DNA from 3 places in the Paeniglutamicibacter psychrophenolicus genome. Region 3 is predicted to be linked to each of the others. Evidence: riboswitches for the same ligand, from Rfam matches in the RefSeq annotation. Region 3 holds a riboswitch; each other region holds the start of a gene.
What was found. A riboswitch is a leader RNA that binds a small molecule or an ion and turns the genes downstream of it on or off. The one in region 3 is predicted to bind S-adenosylmethionine.
Positions count from the first base shown of each region.

Region 1: another riboswitch for S-adenosylmethionine. It lies ahead of JOF46_RS20005 (methylenetetrahydrofolate reductase); the one in region 3 lies ahead of JOF46_RS01260 (acyl-CoA dehydrogenase family protein).
Region 2: another riboswitch for S-adenosylmethionine. It lies ahead of JOF46_RS20995 (hypothetical protein); the one in region 3 lies ahead of JOF46_RS01260 (acyl-CoA dehydrogenase family protein).

Region 1 is NZ_JAGIOE010000001.1:4,453,732-4,457,962, reverse strand. Features, by position in the region: gene ilvD (dihydroxy-acid dehydratase) at 1-301, opposite strand, end outside; gene JOF46_RS20010 (helix-turn-helix transcriptional regulator) at 379-1,215, shown strand; SAM riboswitch class I at 1,639-1,761, shown strand; gene JOF46_RS20005 (methylenetetrahydrofolate reductase) at 1,868-2,794, shown strand; gene metE (5-methyltetrahydropteroyltriglutamate--homocysteine S-methyltransferase) at 2,850-4,231, shown strand, end outside.
Region 2 is NZ_JAGIOE010000001.1:4,668,679-4,672,909, forward strand. Features, by position in the region: gene JOF46_RS20985 (sodium:solute symporter family protein) at 1-1,256, shown strand, start outside; gene JOF46_RS20990 (DinB family protein) at 1,351-1,929, shown strand; SAM riboswitch class IV at 1,942-2,053, shown strand; gene JOF46_RS20995 (hypothetical protein) at 2,074-2,346, shown strand; gene JOF46_RS21000 (VIT1/CCC1 transporter family protein) at 2,588-3,691, shown strand; gene JOF46_RS21005 (DUF222 domain-containing protein) at 3,888-4,231, shown strand, end outside.
Region 3 is NZ_JAGIOE010000001.1:307,284-311,514, reverse strand. Features, by position in the region: gene acs (acetate--CoA ligase) at 1-1,088, opposite strand, end outside; SAM riboswitch class I at 1,094-1,184, opposite strand; SAM riboswitch class I at 1,605-1,701, shown strand; gene JOF46_RS01260 (acyl-CoA dehydrogenase family protein) at 1,708-3,045, shown strand; gene JOF46_RS01255 (LLM class flavin-dependent oxidoreductase) at 3,127-4,231, shown strand, end outside.

The sequences.
Region 1 (4,231 bases), 4.1 Mb from region 3:
CGATCAGATCGCGCGAGGGCAGCGAGTAGAGCATGCCGCTGTGGCCCATGGCGATCCCGTCGTCCACGGCGATGGTGTTGAACTCGCGCGGGATTCCCCCGGCCTCGATGATGGCGTCCGAGACGATGCGGCCCACCGGCTGGAGGTGGGTGTGTCCGGGGACGAATTCGGTGAAGCTGTTCGCAACGGCGATGATCGGCTTTCCGAAGTCGGAGCCCTTGACGCCGGCGGCTCGGAGCAGCGCGCGTGCTCCGACCATGTTGCGGCCGTGGGTGACTGTTCGTGAACGTAATTCAGGCATGATCCAAGTCAACCAGCACCGTCCACGCGGCGGAAGACGCTCCTAATACTAGTAGTGGCAGTGATAGATTTATGGTCATGAGTGTTGAACGCAGGCGGGAGCTGGGGCAGTTCCTGCGGGACAGGCGCGGCAACCTCGTCCGTGCGGAACTGGGGCTGCCGCCGATCGGGCGCAACCGCACGCTGGGACTGCGCCGGGAGGAGATCGCGGCCTTCGCCGCAGTCAGCGTCACCTGGTACACCTGGCTTGAACAGGGGCGGGACATCAACGCCTCCCGCCAGGTGCTCGAATCCATCGCCCGCGTGCTCACCCTGACCGCGGCCGAAACGGCGTACCTGCTGGCCATGGGCGGATACACGCCCGTCCCCTCCGCCGAGGTCATGGCCATCGAGCAGGCCCCGGACCACCTGCAGCGGCTGCTCGACGCCTTTGACTTCCCGGCGTTCGCCGTCGCCCCCGATTGGGGCATCGCCGGCTGGAACCGGGCCTACGCGGGCCTCTACACGCGCATAGCCGCGGTGGACCCGGAGGACCGGAACCTGCTCTGGCTGATTTTCACCGACCCGCACCTGCGCCAGATGCTGCCCGACTGGGAAGAAACCTCGCGGCACTTTGTCGCCGAGTTCCGTGCCGAGGCCGGCGCCCGCCTCGGATCGGCCGCCCACACGACACTGCTGAAGCGCCTGGGCGAAGCCAGCGGGCAATTCGCCAAGCTCTGGGCCGACCGCGGCGTGGAGCGCTTTGCCTCCCGGCAGCGCGTGTTCATGCATCCGGTTGCCGGTGAGCTGGTCTTCGAGCAGCACCGGCTGGTGCCCTCGGACGCCCCGGAACTGCACCTGGTGATGTACGTGCCGGTGCCCGGCACCCCGACCGCGGAGCGGATCCGCAAGCTCCTGGCGGACGAAACCGCCTGACGCTGCCCGGGCCAAGCCGAACCACCAGCCCAATCGCCGGGCACCCGTGTCGGGGATTGCCCCAAGCTTCCCGCCGCCGGCCATGGTTCGGTCGCCTCCGGCAGGAGGAAGCCGGCGGCTGGCGCGCACCCAATTGCGGCATGCCCGCGGCCATGTGCCGCCGCCCGGGGCCCCGGCAGCGTTCCGGCAGGCAGCGCCGCGGGACGTCACGGAAGCTTCATGGAAAACTCCTGGTCGTCACATCCGAGTCCCGAATCCTTGCAGGCCAAGGGAAGCAGTCCGATTGCCTCCCGTAACAATGTGACCCCGGGTGGCGATCGAAAATGACGCCGCTCGGTCATGTGAAGTGTTTTAACCGTTCGTGACAGCTTGGCCGGCAGACCCCTTGCATCCGTGGTTTCGGCTGGCCCAAGATGGATACATCAACCATCAAGAGCGGCTGAGAGATCTGGCTCGTTGACGCCGCAGCAACCATCATCCGATGGATTTTCCCCCTTTGCGGGGACTTTCCGTCGGCGAGGGTGCTAAGGCCAGAAGCGATGGAGCCGCTTTCAGCGTTCTCTCACATCGCCGCAGGAAACCCGTTGACGGGTGCCTGGGGCTTTTGTGGCGAACCTTGATGCCTCCCTCGTGTCGACGAGGAGTAATTTCAATGAGCATTGCACCGACAACAGCACCGCCGTCACTGTCCTACGAGCTGTACCCGCCGGTGAACCGCGATGCCTCCGAGGGTGTTTTCAACACCATCGCCGCACTGGAAACCACGGATCCCGACTACGTGTCGGTGACCTACTCGGGGTCCCCGGCCCGCCGCAACGCGTCCCTGGAACTGATCGAGCACCTCATCCAAAACACCCGGCTGCGTCCGCTGGCCCACCTGACCTGCGTGGGGGAGAGCCGCGAATCGCTGCAGAACCTGATTCGCCACTTCATCTCCCTCGGGGTCCGCGGCGTGCTGGCACTACGCGGGGATTTGCCCACCGACCCGCAGGAATGGCGCGGGGAATTCCCCTTCGCCCGCTACCTGATCGAACTGATCCGCGAGGTGGAGGCCGACCACTCTGCAGCACTGGCCGGCGGGCGGCTGGGCGTGGGCGTTGCCGCCTACCCCATCCAGCACCCCGAATCCCCGTCCTTCGAGCACGACGTGGAGGTGCTGCTGGCCAAGGAACGTTCCGGGGCCAACTACGCCATCACCCAGGTGTACTTCCAGCCCGAGGAGTACACCAACCTCGTGGAGTCATCCCGCCGGGCCGGGGTCACCATCCCGGTGATCCCCGGGGTCATCCCGCTGAACTCGCTGCCACGTTTGAACCGCCTGGCCAAGATGACCGGGGTGGCACCGGACCCGATCCTGGCCCACGCCCTGGAAACCGCAAGCTCGGAGGGCGAACGCCACCGCATCGGCGTGGACGCAGCCGTGAACCTGGCCCGCCGGGCCTTCGACGACGGGGCGCCGGGCGTGCACCTCTACACCTTCAACGACCACCGCGGCTCGCTCGACGTGATCGAGCAGCTCGAGCTGCCGCGGACCCGCGCCACCCTCACCAACTCCTGGGCCACCCGCGCAGCGGTCTGACCCACACCTTCTTCCCAACTTTCAAAAAACGTCAACAACACCAAGGAGATCCACCATGTCGAAGCCAACCTTCCCCGCCGCATCCGTCCTCGGCTACCCGCGCATCGGGCCGAACCGCGAACTGAAGAAGGCCCTTGAGGCCCACTGGGCCCGGAAGACCGACGAGGCCACGCTGCACGCCGCTGCCCTGCAGTTGCAGAAGGCCAACCTTTCCAAGCTTGCCGCCCTGGGCCTGAAGCCCGACGACGCCTCGCTGCCCGGCGACTTCGCCTACTACGACCAGGTCCTGGACGCCACGCTCGCGCTCTCGGCCCTGCCCACCCGCTTTGCCGACCTGGCCGATGCCAACGGCGCCATCGACACCGCCGCCTCCTTCATCCTGGCCCGCGGCGACGAATCCCGCGCCCCGCTGGAAATGACCAAGTGGTTCGACACCAACTACCACTACCTGGTCCCGGAAATCGGCGAAACCACCCCGATCAAGGCCAACGCCACGGTGCTTGTCGAAAACTTCAAGGCGCACGCCGCCAACGGCACCACCATCCGCCCCACCCTGGTCGGCCCGATCAGCTACCTGCTGCTGGCCAAGGCCGAGGACGGCGCAGCCGCCGGCTTCGACCCGCTGACCCGCATCGATGAGGTCGTGGCAGCCTACGCACAGATCCTCGCCGAGCTCGCCGCCGCCGGAGCACCGTGGGTGCAGCTGGACGAGCCGGGCCTGGTCACCGACCGTGGCGCCGAGCTGGCAGTTCCCGGCGCACTCGCCGAGACCGTCTACACCAAGCTCGCAGCCGCCACCGAACGACCGGCACTGCTGGTCACCTTCGGCTACGGCACCGCCGGGGAACCGACCCGCCCGGGTGCCACCCAGGGCCTGCTGGCCCGCGCCGGTGTCGAGGCCGTGCACGCCGACCTGGTCCGCGGTGCCCTCCCGACCGCCGAATTCCTCGGCGAGCTGGCCGGCTCCACCCTGGTGGCCGGAATCGTGGACTCGCGCAACATCTGGCGCAACAACCTCTCCGCCTCGCTGGACATCCTCAAGTCCCTGCGCACCGAGGTCGAAAAGGCCAACGGCGCCCTGGCCGTGGGCACCGCCACCTCGCTGCAGCACGTCCCGCACGATGTCGCCCTGGAAGCCAACCTTCCGGCCCACCTTCCCGAATGGCTCGCCTTCGCCAACCAGAAGGTCGCCGAGGTCATCACCCTGGCCAAGGGCCTTTCCGAGGGTGAATCGGCGATCGCCGCCGAGCTCTCGGCCGCCGAATCGGCCATCGCCCACCGAGCCGGCTTCGCCGGGACCACCGTCGCCGCGGTGCGCGAGCGCCTGGCCAACCTGACCACCGCCGACTTCTCCCGCTCGGATGCGCAGACCCGCAAGGAAGCACAGGAGGCGGCCCTGGCGCTGCCGCCGCTGCCGACCACCACCATCGGTTCCTT
Region 2 (4,231 bases), 4.4 Mb from region 3:
TCGCGCCGACGCTGCAGCGACTGAAGATCTTCACGGTCTCGCAGATGCTCACCCTGCGCTACGGCAGCAAGTCGGCAACCAACACCTCGGGCGTCGTCATGCTCGCCTACACGCTGATGCTCTGCGCCACCTCCACCAGCGCCTACGCGACGATCTTCGTGGTCCTCTTCGGCTGGGAACGCTGGATGGCCATCGCCATTGGCGGGGTCATCGTGGTCATCTACTCCACCATCGGCGGCATGTGGTCGATCACCCTGGCCGACCAGGTGCAGTTCGTCATCAAGACCGTGGGCATCTTCTTCCTGATGCTTCCCTTCGCATTGAACGCAGCCGGCGGCATGTCCGGGATCCGTGAGCGCGTCGGCGCCGAGTTCTTCACCTGGGACGGCATCGGCGTCCAGACCATCATCACCTACTTCGTGGTCTACACCCTGGGCCTGCTCATCGGCCAGGACATCTGGCAGCGCGTCTTCACCGCCAAGACCCCGACCGTGGCCCGCTGGGGCGGCACCACCGCCGGCATCTACTGCGTGCTCTACGGCGCAGCGGGCGCGGTCATCGGCTTGGCCGCCCGCGTCGCCCTTCCGGAGATCGACGTGGCCAACCTCGGCAAGGACGTCGTCTACGCCGAGGTTGCCACCCAGCTTTTGCCCGTCGCGATCGGCGGACTGGTGCTGGCCGCGGCCGTCGCCGCGATGATGTCCACCGCCTCGGGCGCGCTGATTGCCGCGGCCACCGTTGCCCGCACCGACGTCACCCCGTTCGTGGCCAGCTGGTTCGGCAAGCAGATGCACGTGAACACCAACGAGAACCCGGAGCACGACGTGCGCGCCAACCGCATCTGGGTGTTGCTGCTGGGCGTGGTCGCCATCGTGCTGGCCATCATGGTCTCCGACGTGGTCGCGGCCCTGACCATCGCCTACGACATCCTGGTCGGCGGCCTGCTGGTGGCCATCATCGGCGGGCTCATCTGGAAGCGCGGCAACGGGTTGGGCGCCGCCGCCTCCATGGCCGCCGGAACCATCGTCACGCTGGGCACCATGATCACCCTGGAGATCCAGGCGGAGAACCGCTTCGACGGCATCTACGCCAACGAGCCGATCTACTTCGGCCTTGTCGCCTCGGCACTGGTCTACGTGGTGGTCTCGCTGCTGACCCGGCCCACCGAGCCCTCCGTCATCACCAACTGGAACGCGCGGGTCGCCGGGCAGGGCGACACCGAGGGCGTGGACCTCTCCGAGGTTTCCGGACGCTAGGTCCCTTCGGCACCGCACCACCGATGGCCCCCTCTGGCGCACCGCGCCGGAGGGGGCCATTCCCAACCGGCCCCCGCGCTCCTAGGCTGGGCCCATGGACGATTTCAAGGACCACCTGGCGACGTACCTGAACAACTCCCGCCAAGCCATGCTCTGGAAGGCCGAGGGGCTCGGCGACAAGGAGCTGACACGGCCCATGGTGCCCACGGGCACCAGCATCCTGGGCCTGATCCAGCACCTCGGGTTCGTGGAGTACGGATACTTCGTCCAATGCCTCGGCTTCAGCATCGCGGACGAGCACTACGCGGCGCTGGAGGCCGATGCGGATGACAGCGCGGACATGTGGGTTTCGGCCGATGTCCCGTGCGCCGAGGTCCTGGCCTTCTACCGGCGGGCCATCGAGGCTGCGAACCGCAACATCGCCGCGCTGTCCCTGGACGCCCCGGCAACCGTTCCGTGGTGGCCCGGGGAACGGCGCCACACCACCCTCGGGCGGCTGATGCTGCACATGAACGTGGAAACCGCGCGCCATGCGGGGCACGCCGACATCCTGCGCGAGCTCATCGACGGGTCCACCGGGATGCGCCGGGACAACGACAACATGCCGCCGTATGACGACATTGCGTGGAACGAACTACACGAAAAGATCCTGCGCGCCTCCGAATCGCGGTAATGTGGGACCCAGCTTCACGAGACGCGTCGGCAAGCTCCGACTAAGACGCGCACCAACCCCAGGTTCATGGGTGGTTCGGATGAAGAAGCGGCCGCGGTCCATTTGGCCCCGGCAAGAGCTAGCGAAAGGCCGTCCCGTCCCGCCATGGCACCTTCCATCCCCGTCCTGCCCCTGCTCGATGTGCACCGCTCGGTCCTCGAACTTCGCATCCACGGCACCTGGCTGCGCTTCCACGTCGCGGAGGCCGAAGCCCTCGCCGCGGACCTGGCCAACGCGGTCGCCTCCCCGCGCTGGAACCCCGACGCCCGGGCACTGGTGGTGCGCATCCCGAAGGCCGGTTGCGCCACTGGCCAGACCCGGATTTTTAGCCTCAGCGAATTCTCCCGGACCCTTCCGAACGCTACACTCGTGGGTTGAAGGGGAGTAGTTCCCAGACCCGCCGGCAGCGGCGGGACAGCGGTGCGTCGACATACTGGTTACAACGTCGTAACCCGGCAATCCACCCAGGGCCAGAGGCGGCAACGCCTGGTCCGGGCGAACGAGACCTTCGGTCCACACACTGGTGGCCCGAGGTCCAACGCACCCAAGAAACAATCCCGCTGGGCCTCCCCATCGCATGGCCTCCCGAGGCCGTGAACGCCCACACGAGGATGAGAGCATGACGCCGCAAGCGCCGACCCCCACCCCAGCCCAGATCAAACGCTGGCGCAAGTACCTGGCCGACGAAGTCGCCGAGGGCGCGGTCTACCGCGAACTGGCCAACAAGCGCCAAGGCGAGGAACGCGCGGTCCTCCTGGGACTGGCCGAGGCCGAAACCCGCCACGAGGAACACTGGCGCACGCTGCTGGGCGAACATGCCGGCAAGGCCATGAGCCCCTCGATCCGCCGCACCATGCTCCGCTTCCTGGCCCGGCACTTCGGCTCGGTCTTCGTGCTGGCCCTGGCCCAGCGCGCCGAGGGCAACTCCCCCTATGCCGGGGACACCGACGCCAGCCGCCAGATGGCCGCCGACGAATTGGTCCACGAGGAGGTCGTGCGCGGCCTGGCCACCCGGGGCCGCAACCAGCTTTCGGGCAACTTCCGCGCCGCGGTCTTTGGCGCCAACGACGGCCTGGTCTCGAACCTCGCCCTGGTCATGGGCATCGGCGCGACCGGGGTGGCCACCTCGATGGTGCTCTTTTCCGGCATTGCCGGACTGCTCGCCGGCGCCCTGTCGATGGCCGCCGGCGAGTACGTCTCGGTGCGCTCGCAGCGCGAGCTGCTCTCCGCGTCCAAGCCCACCCAGGTGACCCTGGCCGCCGCCCCGGACCTGGATTTGGACGCCAACGAGCTGGTGCTGGTCTACAAGGCCCGAGGCATGAGCGACGAGGACGCGGCCCACCGTGCCGCCGAACGCATGGGCATCTACTCCTGCGACTGCAACCCCTCGCTGTCGCTTCAGCCCGAACTGGCCGACATCGCCGAGGCGCAGGAACACGAGGAAATCGGCTCGGCCATGGGAGCTGCCTCCTCGTCGTTCTGCTTCTTTGCCTCCGGCGCGGTGATCCCGATCCTGCCGTTCATCTTCGGCATGGGCGGAACCCCTGCCATCATGCTCTCCGCGCTGTTGGTGGGCATCGCCCTGCTGCTCACCGGGGGCGTGGTCGGCCTGCTCTCCGGTGCTTCCCCGACCAAGCGCGGGCTGCGCCAGCTGGCCATCGGCCTGGGCGCCGCGGGCGTCACCTACGCCCTGGGGCTGCTCTTCGGTGGATCCGTGGCCTAGCGGTTTCCCCGCAAAATCCATGTCAGGGCGCTGCCATCCCCCAAGGTCGGGGATCTGGCGGCGCCCTTTCCTCCCGGTTGCCCAGCGAAGGGGCATTTGTACGGAGGAGAAATCGTCCACAACAGGACTCGAATATATTTTCTAAATTCCTTGAGAAACTGTTCCATTTCCCGATTCCCGGTTCTACAATGGAGACATGGCAACGACGTCATCGAGCGGCATCCCTTCAGCCGGCACCGCCACAGGTGGAGCCGGGAAGGACCTGGGCTACGAAACGTTGCTGGCCGACGGTGCGGATATGGATGCACTGGTTGCCGAGCATCTGGCCCACACCGGCACCGAGGGGATCCTGTCCCTGGCCGCCGCCGTGAACGCGGCCCCGGTGCTGACCGGCACCCATGACGCGGTGGCCGCAGTTGGCGCCCTGGAGACCTTGAAATGCGCCGCCACGGCGAAGCAGGCCGACCACAGTGTCGCCTACCAAGACTGCCTGGTTGCCGATCGGAAGCGCGCCGGGATCAGGGAGAAGAACCCCGCCTG
Region 3 (4,231 bases):
TCGGGGAACCAGCCCATCAGCGAGCGCACCAGGGTGGGCGCGGTGTAGTAGCTGGTCACGCCGTAGCGCGCGATGATCTCGAAGTGGCGCCCGGGGTGAGGGGCGTTGGGCACGCCCTCGTAGATGACCTGCGTGACGCCGTTGGACAGCGGCCCGTAGATCTCGTAGGTGTGCGCGGTGACCCAGGCCAGGTCCGCAGTGCACCAGTGGACATCGTTTTCCCGCTGCGCGGGGTCCGGATGGGAGAAGAGGAACTCGTGGCTCCAGGAGGCCTGCGTCAGGTAGCCCCCGGTGGTGTGGACCAGGCCCTTGGGCTGGCCGGTGGTGCCGGAGGTGTACATGATGAACAGCGGGGTCTCGGCGTCGAATGCCTCGGGGGAGTGCTCCTTGCTCGCCGTGTCGACGGTTTCGTGCCACCACACGTCCCGGCCTTCGGTCCAGGCGATCTCGTTCCCGGTGCGCCGGAGCACCAGCACGTGTTCGATGCTGTTCTCCCCGGAAACCGCGGCATCGGCGTTGTCCTTGACCGGCACGGCCTCGCCGCGGCGGAACTGCCCATCGGTGGTGACCAGCAGCTTCGCGCCGGTGTCTTCGACGCGGAACCTCAGCGCCTCTGCGGAAAAGCCGCCGAAGACCAGCGAGTGCACCGCGCCGATGCGCGCGCAGGCCAGGGTGATGACCACGGTTTCCACGAGCACGGGCAGGTAGATGACCACGCGGTCGCCCTTGCCCACGCCCAGGGCGAGCAGCGCGTTGGCGGCCCGGGACACCCGGTCCTGCAGGTCCTGGTAGGTGACGGTCGTCCTGTCGCCGGGCTCGCCCTCGAAGTGCAGGGCGACCTTGTCGCCGCGCCCGGCTTCCACGTGGCGGTCCACGCAGTTGTAGGCGGCGTTGAGCTTGCCGCCCTCAAACCAGCGAAGCTCGGGCCCGCGCCGGGCCTCGGCATCGACACCGGTGCTCGAGTGGATGGTGTGCCAGTCCTCGGACCAGCTCAGGCGCCGCGCCGCGGCATCCCAGAACGCGAGGCGTTCGTCTTCGCTCCACAAGGTTTCCTCGGCAGCGAGCACGGGCAAAAGGGTTTCAGGCATTTTGTTCTCCATCGGTTCTGGCGTTAGCACTTCACCTGACGGAGGTGGTTGCTGCGGCGTCAGGGAGCCAGATCTCTCGGCCGCTCGGGATGGGTAGTTTCATTCATCAAACTCGATGGCGTGTCACGGGAGCAAACCGACCGTAATGTGACGGAACGTTCGATGTCAGGCTTTTCTTGGTTTCAAGGTCGAATAATCTTCGTATAAATCGAAAATTATCGAATGGCGGAAACGCTGCGAATCAGTGTTCCCGGTGCAGCTGGCACCCGGGAAGGACACTGGAAGTCTCATGCCACCATCCTATTTGCCAATGATTGTACGGCCGACGGGGTTTTTCGGCAGGTCCGAGGGATATTGGCAGATGCTTCGAATGAATGGCCTGAAGAACGCCGCACATCCGATGATTCCCGCGGGCCGGACTGAGTTGGTGGATCGCCATCCAGCCGGTGGCGCAGGGCCCAATTGTGACGATCCGAGTTGTCACCCCTGCGCCGCGGCGTGTAGAAATATGACCAACAACCATCCAGAGCGGCCGAGAGATCTGGCTCCATGACGCCGCAGCAACCCCTCCCCTTGATTGGGCGGTAGGTGCTCACGCCAGAACCGATGGAGAGAAATCATGGCTGTCGAGTCTTTCAACGATGCACACAATGTCGAAGCGGATCCGAACATTTTCGGGGCCGTCAATCTAGACGCGTTCACCGGCAACACCCCTGCCAGGCACCTGCTCAAGCTCACCCCCGGAGTCCCCAAGGACGGGCACTACGACGAGCTGGCCGCAATCTTCCGCCCGGTCTTCGCCAAGATCGCTGCCGGGGCCAGCGAGCGCGACGCGAACAGGACACTTCCCTTCGAGCCGGTCGGCTGGCTCAACCGCGAGCGCTTCGGGGCCCTGCGCATCCCGGCGGCCGAGGGCGGCTACGGGGCCAGCCTGCTGGATTTGTTCCGCCTGCTCATCGAACTGGGCGAGGCCGATTCGCAGGTCGCACACCTCTGGCGTTCGCACATCGGCTTCGTGGAATCCGTGCTGCAGCTCGAAGACGTCGCCCTGCGGCACCGCTGGGTCGAACGCATCGTTGCCGGACAGATCGTCGGCAATGCCTACACCGAACGTGGCGGAAACCGGTTGGGCACGCTGAATACGACCATCGCCAAGAATGGGGAGCGCTGGATCCTCAACGGCGAAAAATACTATTGCACCGGCACCATCTACGCCGACTGGGTCGCCGTCGCCGCGGCTCACCCCACCCGCGCCGGACGGCAGATCGCCGTGGTCTCCACCCAGCACTCCGGCGTGAAGATCTTTGATGATTGGGACGGCTTCGGCCAGCAGCTCACCGGGACCGGATCGACCACGTTCGAGAACGTCCCGGTCGACACTGTCCTTCCCGAGGAGCAGCAGATCAACGATCCGGAATCCGCGATCTTCCAGCTGGTGCTCCTGGCGGTACAGGCCGGGATCACCCGCGCGGCGCTCAACGACGTGCGCTCCGCCGTCCAGGCCCGCACCCGGTCGTTCAGCACCGGAACCGGGGTGCCGGTGCGCGAGGAGCCACAGGTCCTGCAGCTGGTCGGGGAGATTTCCGGCACCGCGTTCGCGGTTGATTCCATCGTCCTGGCGGCGGTTGCGGAGATCGAGGTCGCCCTGGCCGACACGTCGCTGAGCGCGGCCGAGCGCTTCGCGGTCTGCGAGCTCTCGGCGGACCGGGCCCAGGCCATCGTGCAACCGCTGGCGCTCTCCGCTGCGACCAAGCTCTTTGACGGGTTGGGCGCCTCGGCAACCGCCACGAGCTGCAACCTCGACCGGCACTGGCGCAACGCCCGCACCGTGGCCACGCACAACCCGGCGATCTACAAGTCGCGGATCATCGGCGACTACGAGGTCAACGGCGCGGCGCCCCAGCAGCTGAACGCCATCGGCGACGTCGGCCCGACCCCGGCCACCGCACTGCCCTAGGCATCCCGCCCCCAGAACCCACACCGCCGGCCCGTCCCGTACCGGACCGACAACCACCCGACACTCCCGCAAAGGACAACCATGAGCACGACGCCGGCCACACGCCAGATCCGATTCAACGCCTTCGACATGAACTGCGTGGGACACCAGTCCCCGGGTTTGTGGAAGCACCCCAAGGACCAGTCAGCCCGCTACAAGGACCTGTCCTACTGGACCGACCTGGCCAAGACCCTGGAAAAGGGCAAGTTCGACGGCATCTTCATCGCCGACGTGTTGGGCACCTATGACGTCTTCGGCGGCTCCAACGAGGTTCCGCTGCGTGCCGGCACCCAGGTCCCGGTCAACGACCCGTTCATGCTCGTCTCGGCCATGGCCTCGGTGACCGAGAACCTCGGCTTCGGCGTCACCGCCGGCACCGCCTATGAGCACCCGTACCCGTTTGCCCGCCGCCTGGCCACCCTTGACCACCTGACCAAGGGTCGCATCGGCTGGAACGTGGTCACCGGCTACCTGCCCTCCGCCGCCCGGAACATGGGCCAGGAAGACCAGCTCGAGCACGACGAGCGCTACAACCACGCCGACGAGTACATGGAGGTCGTGTACAAACTGCTCGAGGGCTCCTGGGAAGAGGACGCGGTGGTGCGCGACGCCGAGCGCGGCATCTTCACCGACCCGGCCAAGGTCCACGAGATCAAGCACGAGGGCAAGTACTTCAAGGTCCCGGGCATCGCGATCACCGAGCCCAGCCCGCAGCGCACCCCTGTCGTCTTCCAGGCGGGCACCTCGCCGCGCGGGCTGAAGTTCGCCTCGGAGAACGCCGAAGCCGTCTTCGTGACCTCCCCGACCAAGGAACTGCTCAAGGCCACCGTCACCAAGATCCGCGACGAGGTCGAGGCCGCCGGCCGCGACCGCTACGATGTGCGCATCTACGCCATGCAGACCATCATCACGGACGTGGACTCCGCAGCGGCCCAGGCAAAGTTCGAGGACTACAAGTCCTACGCCGACATCGACGGCGCCCTGGCCCTGATCTCGGGCTGGATGGGCATCGACCTGTCCACCTACGGTCCGGACGACGTCATTGGCGACAACGTGAAGTCCAACGCCATCCAGTCCTCCGTGGCGACCTTCCAGAAGGCCAGCGGGGACGCCGGGAACCCGTGGACGATCCGCCAGTTGGCCGAGT